DNA from 2 places in the Kribbella ginsengisoli genome. Region 1 is predicted to be linked to the other one. Evidence: riboswitches for the same ligand, from Rfam matches in the RefSeq annotation. Region 1 holds a riboswitch; the other holds the start of a gene.
The links. Region 1 has a riboswitch for cyclic di-AMP ahead of ABD768_RS24120 (C40 family peptidase). Riboswitches for the same ligand answer to the same signal wherever they lie in the genome.

Region 1 (5,916 bases):
CGAGCAGGAGGAAGCCCCCGAACAGCAGCGTGTAGGCGTTGATGACCCATTGCAGTGAGTCGGCGGAGAAGTTCAGGTCCGCCTGGATGTCGGGCAGCGCGACGTTCACGATCGTCACGTCGAGCACCACGATGAACTGCGCCAGCGCCAGGACCGCCAGCGTCGACCAGGGACTGCGTCGCATTGCGTACCTCACAGGGAGAGTGTCTACGTTGTATGTATACGTTGTATGCGTACTTCGTAAACGGTAGGTCTACGTTGTAAACTTGTCAACGTGCCCCCCACCAGCAGCCCGACCACGAAGCGGCTAGACCCGCACACGCTCGCAACCAGCGCGCTGGAGATCGCCGACGCCGAAGGGCTGGATGCGCTCACCATCCGCCGGCTCGCCCAACTGCACGACGTCACGCCGATGGCGCTCTACCGGCACTTCAGCGACAAGGACGACCTGCTCGCCGCGGTCGGCGACCGGATCCTGGCCGACATCGCGCTACCCGAGCCGACCGGCGAGCCGTGGGACATCCAGCTGCAGGCAGTACTGACCGCGCTGGTGAAGGCGCTCCGGCCGCATCCCAAGGCGGCGGGCCTGACGCTGTACCGGATCCTGGTCTCACCCGACGGGCTCGCGCTCGCCGAGCGGACGATGGAGCTGCTGGTCGAGGGCGGCTTCTCTACCGACAACGCAGCAGAGGTCGGCCGGCAGTCGGTCTGCTCACTGATCACGCTGGTGACAGCGGAGCCCGGCGCGACCGAGGACACCGACCCGGTGGCCCGCGAAGACGGCCTGCGCGCCAAGCGCGCCTCACTCGCCGCCCTCTCCCCCCACCGCTACCCGCTGATCACCGCGGCAGCGGACACCCTGATCTGCCCGGCTTCACACGACCAGTACTACGGCCTCGGCATCGACCTCGTGGTCGCCGGGATCCGCGGCGTCCGCGCGGGCCTGCAGGCCTGACCCCGACACACACCTGCTTGCCTCCCGCCACAAGTCAGCTGTGGGGTCTACGCTCCGAAACGAAGTCAGACCATCACACGGAGGTTTTGTCATGGCGGGCAAGTTCGAGCTGTACGAAGACAAGTCGGGCGGGTTCCGGTTCCGCCTCAAGGCCGGCAACGGCGAGATCATCGCCGTCAGCGAGAGCTACAAGAGCAAGGACAGCGCCCTGAACGGCATCGAGTCCGTCAAGAAGAACGCCGGCGACGCGAAGGTCGACGACCAGACCTCTTGATCAGCTGAGAACACAACGGCAGGAACTCCCCGAAGCGGAGCTCCTGCCGTTGTGTCGTTGTGGAGTCAGAGGCCGAGCTCGTGGATGACCTCGCGGACCTCGACGCCGAGCCCCTCAACGGACGCGTCCGGGATCATCGCGGCCAGCTCCTCGACCCGCTCGCGGGTCGCACAGTCCAGCAGGTAGTACCCGGCGAGGAACTCCTTCGCCTCCAGGAACGGCCCGTCCGTCACGGCCGGCACCCCGTCGCGCACCTTGACCACCGACGTCTTGGCCGGCTCGGCCAGCGCGACCGTGCTGTGGAACTCACCCGAGGCCTGCACCGTCTCGAGGAACTTCTCGTGCCCGCTGAAGATCGCCTGCTGCTCGGCCTCGGTCAACGCGTTCAGCACGTCCGGATTGATGTTCAGCACAACGAGATATTTCACGATCTCTCCTTCGCGATCGGCTCCCCGCTGGGAACCTCTTGTCATCAGTACGGAGCGGCCCCCGCCACTTTGACATAGCGTCTGGTCATGACTGAGCTGACTCTCGCGGATGTCCAGGCAGCGGCGGGCCGGATCAAGGGATTCGCGCACCGGACGCCGGTGCTCACCTCGCGCACGCTGAACGAGCGGGTCGGCGCGGAGGTGTTCCTCAAGGCGGAGAACTTCCAGCGGATCGGGGCGTTCAAGTTCCGCGGCGCCTTCAACGCGATCAGCCGGCTCTCGCCCGAGCAGCTGGCCCGCGGTGTCGTGGCGTACTCGTCCGGAAATCACGCCCAAGCCGTCGCACTGGCCGCCAAGCTGGCCGGTACGAAGGCAGTGAACCTGATGCCGAAGGACGCGCCGCCGACCAAGATGGCGGCCACCCGCGGATACGGCGCCGAGGTGGTGACGTACGACCGGTACGGGCAGGACCGGGCAGCCCTGGCCAGGCAGCTGTCCGAGGAGCGCGGGCTGACCCTGATTCCGCCGTACGACCACTACGACGTGATGGCCGGCCAGGGCACGGTCGCCCTGGAGCTGATCGAGGAGGTCGGCCCGATCGGTGCCCTGCTGGTACCGATCGGAGGCGGCGGCCTGATCGCGGGGTGCGCGACGGCGGCGACCGAGTTGTCGCCGGGCATCCGGGTAATAGGTGTGGAGCCGGCGGCGGGCGACGACACCGCCCGGTCGCTGGCAGCGGGTGAGCGGGTCGAGATCGAAGTACCGCGGACGATCGCCGACGGCCAGGCCATCTCCACGCCGGGCGAACTGACCTTCCCGGTCGTCCAGCGGCTGGTGGACGGGATCGAGCTGGTCAGCGACGACGAGATCCGGGCCGCGATGACGTTCGCCTTCGAGCGGCTGAAAGTGGTCGTCGAGCCGAGCGGCGCCTGCGCGCTGGCGGCCTTGCTGGCCGGACGGATCCAGAACCTGCCCGAGTGCGTCGGAGTGGTGATTTCAGGCGGGAACGTGGGCCTCGAGCGGTGGTTCGAGCTGCTCGGAAAGCACTGAGCCAAGGGGGGCCTGAGCACGCACTGTGCTCGTTGTCACAGAAAGCGACTTCGCGATGTGACCGGGGTCACACAAATGTGCTGTGCGGCCGCCTGAGACACGCTCAGACGCGCTCAGGACACCTGATGTTCACCCCGGATCGTTGAGCCGTCAGAGAGCCGTACAGGGCCTTTCCAGAGGGTCTCTGCGCATCTGAGGGTTTGCGTCGTGATCGTTCTGTTATACAGTCGTCGGCGGTTCGACAAATGCGCCGAACTGCGAGTGTGTCAACGCCGAGTCCTGCCAGGCACACCCGCTCCCCTCGAACACCACATGGCAGGAGTGGGGGACCCAGGAAGTTGGGTCCCGACCGTGAGTGGTCGGGTCCCTGGGGTGAAGTCCGCGGGAGCGGACCGGGCTATTGACTCTCAGCCCGAACCCGACAGCTAACTTCACAGGCGTCGGGAGACAACCATGCCCGTCACTGCCCGACGGACAGCGCTTCATGGCGCCGTCAGTCAGTCCAGCGATGCCAGTACCCGGCCCACCGGCCGCGGGTTGGCAAAGCACCGCAAGTCCAGCAAGTCCGCGGCCGCCCCTCGGGCCGCAGCGGCCGTCCTCTCGGTCGGTCTCGCCGTCGGTGGTGGAGCCGCGATCAGCGTGGTCACCGCTCCGCAGACCGCCTCGGCAGCAACCACCGCGAAGCTCACCGCCGGCCAGATCCGCGGCAACGCGAGCATCGCCAGTCGCCCCCTGATTCGCTTCCGCGACTCGGGCAAAACCGTCAAATACGTGCAGAAGACTCTGCGCCTGCGCCAGGACGGCTGGTTCGGCAACAGCACCGTCGGCGCTCTGAAGAAGTTCCAGCGCTCCTGGGGCCTCAGCGCCACCGGCTACATGAACAAGCCGACCTGGGGCCGGCTGACCTGGGCCGCCAACCACGGCGTGCTCTACGGCAAGGTCGGCACCAAGGCCGCCAGCACCACGACCTTCCGCGCGAAGGTCCTGCGCGAGGCCGCGAAGCTCAAGGGCACCCCGTACCGCTACGGCGGCACGTCGACCAAGGGCTTCGACTGCTCCGGCTACACCGGCTACGTCTACAAGAAGGCCGGCAAGAAGCTGCCCCGCACGTCGCGCCAGCAGTACAGCGCCACGAAGCACATCAGCAAGGCGACCGCGAAGGCCGGCGACCTGGTGTTCTTCAAGAGCGGTGGCGGCGGCGTGTACCACGTCGGCATCTACGCCGGCGGCGGCATGCTGTGGCACGCCTCGAAGCCGGGCAAGCCGGTGGCCAAGGCGAAGATCTGGACCAGCAGCGTGGCCTTCGGCCGCGTCTGAGGATCCAACCCGTCAGCGGCACTGACTCCCCCCTCGGGCCGCTGACCTGACAACCGGTCGTGGCGTCGTCACCCCCCACCCCTCCGACGACGCCCGGCCGGTTGTCCACTTTCTAGGTATCGAGCAATCCCGCGTCGTGGGCGAGGATCGCCACCTGGACCCGGTTGGTGGCGTCCAGCTTCACCAGCACCCGCGAGACATGTGCCTTCACGGTCGCCTCGCTCATGAACAGCTCCCGGCCGATGTCCGCGTTCGACAACCCACGCGCGACCGCCGCCAGTACTTCGCGCTCCCGATCGGTGAGCGCGGTCAGCCGTTCCCGCGCGGTCCGCTGCCGGTCGGTCCGCGGATCCGCCGCGAAGTGCCCGATCAGCCGCTTCGTCACGGCCGGCGAGAGCATCGCGTCGCCGGCCGCCACCACCCGGACCGCCTGGACCAGCTCACGCGGAGGCGTGTCCTTGAGCAGGAACCCACTCGCCCCCGCCTGCAGCGCCCGGAACACGTAGTCGTCCAGGTCGAAGGTGGTCAGTACGACGACCTTCGGCGGATCCGGCAAGGCCTGGACCTCCCGGGTCGCGGCCAGCCCGTCCAGCCGTGGCATCCGGATGTCCATCAGGACGACGTCCGGCCGGTGCCGGCGGACCATCGCGGCCGCGTCCGCGCCGTCATCGGCCTCCGCGACCACCTCGAGATCGTCGGCCGACTCCAGGATCATCTTCAGCCCGGCCCGGACCAGCGCCTCGTCGTCCACGATCAACAGCCGCGTCATCGCTCTCCCTCTTTGCCATCGGGCTCTGCAATCTCTGACCCCACCCCGCCACCCCGGTCAGTAGGGCAACCAGGCTTCCACGCGCCACCCACCGTCCTGAGTAGGTCCGGCGTCGAGACGCCCACCGGACAGCGTCACGCGCTCGCGCAGCCCGACGAGCCCCGCGCCGGAGCCGGGCAACAGTGAATCAGCCGCCACCGGCCGGACGTTCGTCACCCGCACATTGACCCCGGTCCCGGGCGCGCCTTCCACCAGTACCTCGGTATGGACCCCGCGCGCATGCTTGTGCACATTCGTCAGCGCCTCCTGGACGACCCGGTAGACCGTCCGCCCGACCAGAGCCGGCACGTCGTCCGGCAGCGTCAATGAGCTCGTCACCTGGACGCCGGCCGCGCGGGACGCCTGCACCAACCGCTCCAGGTCGGCGGCACGTGGTACCGGAGCGAGGTCGGCGCCGTTCTGGCTCACGTCGGTCCGCAGGACGCCGAGCACCTCGCGCAGGTCCTCCATCGCCTGCCGGGCGGTCTCGCGGATCAGCCCGGCCGAGCTCTCCACCTTGTCCGGGCCAACCGCTGGGTTCACCTCGAGGCCGCCGGCGTGGAGCGCGATCAGCGAGACCTTGTGGGCCAGTACGTCGTGCATCTCCTGCGCGATCCGGGCCCGCTCGCCCAGCCGCGCCTGCTCGGCTCTCAGTTCGCGCTCGGCCTCCGCACGCTCGGCCCGGTCCCGCAGCGACACCATCAGGTCCCGCCGGGCGCCGACGTAGGCACCGACCGCCACCCAGGCGCCGATCAGGAAGGGGCCGGTGAAGATCGGAACCCAGAGGTCGCCGTTCGACGGGCGGTTCTGGAGGATGTAGGCGACGTACGCCGCGAAGGTGAGAACGGCCAGCGCCAGGTCTCGCCGGCGGATGGCCAGCGTCAGCAGGGCCAGCCCGACCGGCATGAAGATCCCGGCCGAGCCGAGCGCGACCACCGCGATGACGGTGACGGTGACCGGGTACTTGCGGCGCCACCACAGGGCCAGCGACGCGACGATGCCGACGCCGAGCACCATCCAGTCGCCGGTGTGCCAGCCGGGTTTGCCGGAGGACGCCTGCGCGACGATCGTGAGCAGGCTGAAC
Region 2 (5,916 bases), on a different contig from region 1:
TCCGCGCCCTGTCGATGTCAGGTGCCGCCATCGACGATCCCTTCGTCGTCTGCTGGCGCGACCTGGACGACGTCACCGTCACTGAAGAGCTCGACCGCCTCATGGACTGGGTCCAGTGGTTCATCACCCGCTACCGCCTCGACCACAAAGTCGTCCCCCCGTGCTGGCACCAGCACGGCGCCATCACCGAAGAGCTCTCCGCCCTACGCACATTCTGGGAATCCTGCTACTTGGAAGACGCCGCCCCCTCCGACCCTCTCGCCTTCCACCGCGACTTAGAACACGCCCTCCGTCGCCTCCGCGAATGGAGTTCACACCTTGGCTGCTCCCGCACCACCCACCGACCAGAGCCAGACGACCTCTGAGGTCAACACCAGCCTTGAAACATCGGCGATCGTTACCTGGCAGCAGTCTGCGGGCCGGCCGTCGACCTGACGACACAGCCCAAGGTCGGCACCGCGTGAACTAGGCCGCGGCTACCCGGCGGTGGTAAACGGCAGCCGCCGCGCCGTCCGGCGCTGCGTCCGGGATCGTGGAGGTCGGCGGGGTGGCAGTTGATGCCCTTCCAGGTTCACAACGCGCTTCCGCTCGCGGTGGCGCCACCTGTGAGCAGCGTTGGAGTTCGTCCGGCGCCACTCGGGTCATTGCGGAAATGGGTGCCTGACCAGCGGATTTGTAGGTGACCAAAGCACGGAACCGGTACCGACGCGCCCTGTGGATAAGTGTCTTTGCGTCGTGATCATTCTGTTATACCTTGATGGGTGGTTCACCGAATGCGACGAACCGTATGCACGTCAACGCCGAGCCCTGCCAGGCGTGCGTACTCCCCTCGAAACAAGCCCGTGGCAGGGGTGGGGGACCCAGGAAGTTGGGTCTCGACCGTGAGTGGTCGGGTCCCTGGGGTGAAGTCCGCGGGAGCGGACCGGGCTATTGACTCTCAGCCCGAACCCGACAGCTAACTTCGCAGGCGTGCCGAAAGTCGAACCATGCCCAGTAACGGGTTCTCGGGTGGCTGTGTGCCGCCCGGAGACGACCGCGTGCGCCTTGTTGCGCCGCCAGGCCCAACGAGCGAGGCCGCTCACACTCCGCCGGTAGCAGGCCTATTTCAGGCGACCGGCGGGTCACTCAGCTGCGCCCAGAAAAAACTTTGCGTGAGGTTGGGGGGGAATCGAGAAAGCAGCACATATGAAGGGGTGACCCCGACGGAGTCGTGGTCACCCCGCCAGAGAGGTTGGTCATGTCACCGGCCCGTCAGGAGCAGCTGGTGAAGCCGCCGGCAGGTTCCGCCGCGCCGTTAGAACCAGACGTAGGCCTGGCATCGAAATGGGCAGGTGATGCTGCCGACATCGACGCTGCGGAAGTAGATGGAGCGGATCGTGTCGACCGCCTGGCGGCTGACTTCGATCTGGTCACGGGTCTGGCCTTCCAGAACTTCCACGGCCTGGACTACCTCGAGTTCGAGCGCGAGATGGCTAAGTACGGCCTGGCGGTGATCGGGTCCTGGATCCGGCGCGGCCTCATCCGGCACTACTGCCTGCAACGAGGGTACGGCGGTCTGAAGGAACCGCCTCGAGGAGCGTTTGATGATGCGGACCTGGTCGAGGACCTGGCCCAGGAGACGGTGGGAGTGGCGTTGTTCCATTTCCGTACGGTTCTTGCTGCTGGAAAGTGGGACTACCGGCGGGGTGCCTCGCTGCGGACCTTCTTCATCGGGCAGTGCCTGATGCGGTTCCCGAACATCTACCGCCAGTGGCTCCTCCACGACGCCCCGAACGACACGACCAGCCCCGACCCCGACCCGCTGCAGCAACTGCGGAGGCAAGACCCCGACCCGGAGCAGCTGGTTATCGACCAGATGACCGGCATCGAACTGCTGGGCCGGATGAGCCCTCGCGACCGCAGGATCTTCCAACTGATGGCCGTCGGGACGACACAGACCGAGATCGCAGAAGAACTAGGCATCACGCCGAAGACCGTCGAACGGGCCATCGCCAACCAGCGTGGCCGGCTCCGCAAGGAAAGAGGCGCATGAGCGACATCAGATCCAAGATCGAGCGGTCGTCATTGGGGACCCCGAAAGCCAAGGCTGCTCGTCGAACCGTCTCCACCACCAGGGCGGCCAACGCCGTCGCACGGGCCGCCCGGATCCGCCAAAAAATCCAACGGAAGTCTGGGGGGTAGTCGCCACTTCGGCACATACACCAAAGGGTGTAGAGCCGAGTCCAATCAGGGACCCGGCGACCAGCACCAAAGGAGCAGTACTCATGGCAAAGAACACTGGCAGCGGCAGCCGCCGCGGAGCAGTCACCGGTCGCTCGCAGGTCAGCACCCCCTCCGGCTGGGTGAAGCGCGACACCGGATCCGGGAAGTTCATGGACGGCAAGGCCGACGGCAAGCCGTTCAAGGGTGTCCGCCGCGAAAACTGAACCAAGTCGGGCGCCAAGGATGGCGAAAACATCCTTGGCGCCCGGCGTGCAGTCTCCCATCAGTACCTCAGAAGACAGGAGGAGGCTAGGTGTCGATCCCGTCGACGAGCACCCAGTTGCTGATCTTGCTGTTGTTCGTCGTGCCGGGCTTCGTCTACCAAGGCGTCCGGGTCAACCTGCGCGGTCGCCGGCCAACCGACGTCGACCTGTCGACGAGACTCGTCGGCGCGATCGTGTGGTCGGCAATCTTTGGCCTGACCTACCTGATCATCGGCGGCCGGACGCTGGTCGACGCAGCAGGCGGAACCGGTGCCCTGATCCATCACCCCCGGCTCGGGGCCGCGATCGGGCTGGCCGGCGGGTTCGTCCTTCCGGCCGTACTAGCGCTGTTCCGGCTCTCCGACGACCACACAGCCTGGCTCCATGAAGCCAAGATCTGCCGCTGGTTCACCAACCGGCTGTCGTACGACCCGACACCTACAGCCTGGGACAAGGCGTTCCAGGACCGCAGCCCCTGCTTCGTCCGGATCCTTACCTCCCAGGAGAAGTGGATCGCCGGGTACTACGGCGAAAACTCCTACAGCTCGTCGTTCCCGGAGAAGCACCAGCTGTTCCTCGAGTACTGCTACACCGTCGACGCGGACGGCCGGATCGGCGATCCAATCCCCGACTCCGAAGGTGTTGTTGTGGCCTGTGACTCCGCTATCTCGATCGAACTGATCTCTCTCGACTCCGCTGATCAGCTCACACTGGAGAACCAAGCCGAAGGAGGGCAACCCGATGGCTAAGAACCTCCCACCAGGACACGGCGGATACCGGGCAACACCACCGGCCGCGAAGAAGAAGACCACCGGTAAGACCGTCGCCAAGAAGAGCGGCGAATCAAGCGAATGGGTGAAGCGCGACACCGGATCCGGCCAGTTCGTTCCGGCACCCCCAAAATCCAGCAAAGGCGGCCCGACCAGTGCCAAGAAATAACCCGATCCACAGCAGGCCGGCCACGCCTGGTCCGACAGAGGAGCGAGGGTGGAAACCCAAGGTGGTTGGCCCACCGGTACGGCCTCGAAACCCACCGCCCCCGCCACCCTCGTCCGGGGGCAGGCCTACCACAACGGGAAAGTAGACATCGTGCCGAATGCCAAGAGCCAACGATCAGTCAAAGGCGGCTGGAAGCCGGCCCCGCCGAAACCGCCAGAGTCGATTAGCAAGCCGCCTCCGCCTCCTCCGCCGACGTCTTCGGCAGGCGGAGCATCGTCAAAGAAGAGCACCTGATGGAGATCAGCCTCGACCAGTTGCGCGCGGTACTGAAGTCGCTGAGCGGGCCGGAAGAACAGCTGGAGCCGCCTACCGTCGTTCTTCAAGTCGTGGCCTCGCTGGTGGGCAACAGCGCGATCCACAGCGCCTTATCCATCAAAGCCCAGAGCCGAGCCGACAACGGCGACCCTGTGACTACGTGGCGGTACGTCGCTTTGACCGATGTCGGTCTTGTGACAGCGAGCCTGGCCAACGTGATTCCGGACTGGGAGCTCGACGGCTCGAACAGGCAAGATCCCCGCCCGACGATCGACGCGCGACTCATCCCGCTTCGGGAGGTGACCTACTGCCGGGTCATGGGAGTCGAACCACGCTCAACTGAAGAGTGGACCGCGAGCTGGGAGATCGGGATTCGTGACCTAGAGCCCCTACACCTTCCAACGAGCCGCAACCATCCGGATAAGGCTGCCGCCTCCAACCTTGGCAGAGCCATCGCTGACAGGCTCCGATGAGTGACCCAACAAACTTGGGACGCCGGCGACCCTGCCCCAATTGCGAGTGCTGCTCGGCTCAACTGTGCGAGACAGCGATCGAGCAATCCGGCGCATGCGACCACTCTGGGTCGGGAGCCAGCGATGACCTGTCGCAGTGCCCCTGCTGGCGCCCAGGGTCGACTGCCCGCGGGCGGTTGGCCGCGAGGCAGTGGTCGGAGTCGCCGCCGGCAGAAGATCGACCGGACGATCATCGCCCCAGTACCGCTGGTACAACGGAAACTCCAAATTTCGGGTCAGACGAGCGGCAAACCCAAACCAACCGCGCTTGCCGCAAGTCAGCTGGCAGGTCTCACGCGCCGGGACGCTTGGCCAGGAGCCTGACTACACCGCAGGTGCCGCCCCAAAACGCCGGCGATCGATACCAGCGCCGTACTATCCCCGTCTGTCAGAAAGACCACGGCCATCGCCTCGAGTACTTCGACACGGTCGAGGTCGGGGAGCGCGAACGGATCCGCCGCACGAAGCACAGTAGCGAGAGTGGGGCTGCGCCGCTCACGCGAGTCGGGCGACTCGGAGGAGTGGTTTGTTGCGGACTTTCTCGAAGGAGTGGAGATGGCCGGCTGACTTGAGCTGCTCGAAGAGGTCGCGATGAGTGTCCGGAACCGTTGCCGGGCTGACGGGGTCTGACGACGAGATCGCGTTGTAGGGGGCCGGCATCGCGCCGAAGAAGTGACCTATTTCGGCGGCAGTCAGGGTATCGACCTGGTTGACCAGCAGCTGCAGGACAGGGTAGGGCTCGGCACCGGCGGTGGTGAGAGCAACTAGCGAGCTGGAGGGAATCCGGATCCCTCCAGCGGCAAGGTAACTGCTGATGTGGGTCGCTTCGTCTGCGGTCAGTCGCGTCAGGCGGTTGGAATCGGCCAGGATTGCCGTGCGCACGCGCGCTGGCGCAATCCCTCCCGTCACGAGGGAGACCAGTTCCGTACCGGTCAGTGAGATCTGGTCCAGGTACTCCGGGAACGACTCGGATGCTGAGATCAGATCGCGCCTGATCGGCCATCGTTCTCCTGCGACCAGCTCATAGGCGTCCGGACCGTCGGTCAGTAGGTGCTTGGCGACGAGATTCGGTACCTCGGGGCCAATCTGACGAATTACGGCATCTGCAGGTAGCGATGCCTCGAGTTCCAAGGACTCGAGCAGCGGCTCAAGCCGCTCGAGTGGGACCGAGTCCGCGTTGACAATGTGGACGGCGAGCGCCTGTCGCTGCTCTGCAGACGCATCAGCGATAGCGCTGATGCTGCCCGCCTCCGCGACCAGTCGTCCGAGCGGGTCGTCGAACTCTCCGAACGACTCGAGGTAGCTCAGGATGTTCCTGGCACTCGTGGAACAGCGACGCTCTGCGACGACGGGCCGCCAGACTTGTTTCGGAACGTCTCTCAGATCGTGGACCTGGCAAGAAGGGGCACACCGCTGCAAGAGGGTGGAGATCGATTCCTCGGACACGTTCATCAGGGAATTGAGGACGGTGTCGAAACGCTCTGGATCCTCGATCGAGCGCATGTCCTGATCGTCTTCGAGGATGCGGAGGTAGTCGGACATGTTCGCCGTCACATGGATGAAGATCTCCTTGTCCTGGGCCAGGAGCTCATCGAGGGCGGTCGAACCGCCGGCCACCACGTCGAGGTTCGAGCGAGTGACTCGGTAGATGCTCAACTCGCGCGCCTGGTCGCGGAGCTTCCGCG

Region 2: linked by a shared signal. The riboswitch ahead of ABD768_RS41135 (RNA polymerase sigma factor) and the one ahead of ABD768_RS24120 (C40 family peptidase) in region 1 are both predicted to bind cyclic di-AMP.

What each region holds. Positions count from the first base shown of each region.
Region 1 is NZ_BAABAA010000007.1:127,194-133,109, forward strand. It holds gene ABD768_RS24095 (MFS transporter) at 1-184, opposite strand, end outside; gene ABD768_RS24100 (TetR/AcrR family transcriptional regulator) at 275-955, shown strand; gene ABD768_RS24105 (YegP family protein) at 1,047-1,229, shown strand; gene ABD768_RS24110 (YciI family protein) at 1,295-1,657, opposite strand; gene ABD768_RS24115 (threo-3-hydroxy-L-aspartate ammonia-lyase) at 1,745-2,707, shown strand; cyclic di-AMP (ydaO/yuaA leader) riboswitch at 2,968-3,161, shown strand; gene ABD768_RS24120 (C40 family peptidase) at 3,161-4,024, shown strand; gene ABD768_RS24125 (response regulator) at 4,137-4,793, opposite strand; gene ABD768_RS24130 (sensor histidine kinase) at 4,851-5,916, opposite strand, start outside.
Region 2 is NZ_BAABAA010000022.1:30,452-36,367, forward strand. It holds gene ABD768_RS41130 (hypothetical protein) at 1-365, shown strand, start outside; cyclic di-AMP (ydaO/yuaA leader) riboswitch at 828-984, shown strand; gene ABD768_RS41135 (RNA polymerase sigma factor) at 1,238-2,032, shown strand; gene ABD768_RS41140 (hypothetical protein) at 2,265-2,426, shown strand; gene ABD768_RS41145 (DUF6338 family protein) at 2,516-3,214, shown strand; gene ABD768_RS41150 (hypothetical protein) at 3,207-3,404, shown strand; gene ABD768_RS41155 (hypothetical protein) at 3,698-4,192, shown strand; gene ABD768_RS41160 (YobI family P-loop NTPase) at 4,727-5,916, opposite strand, start outside.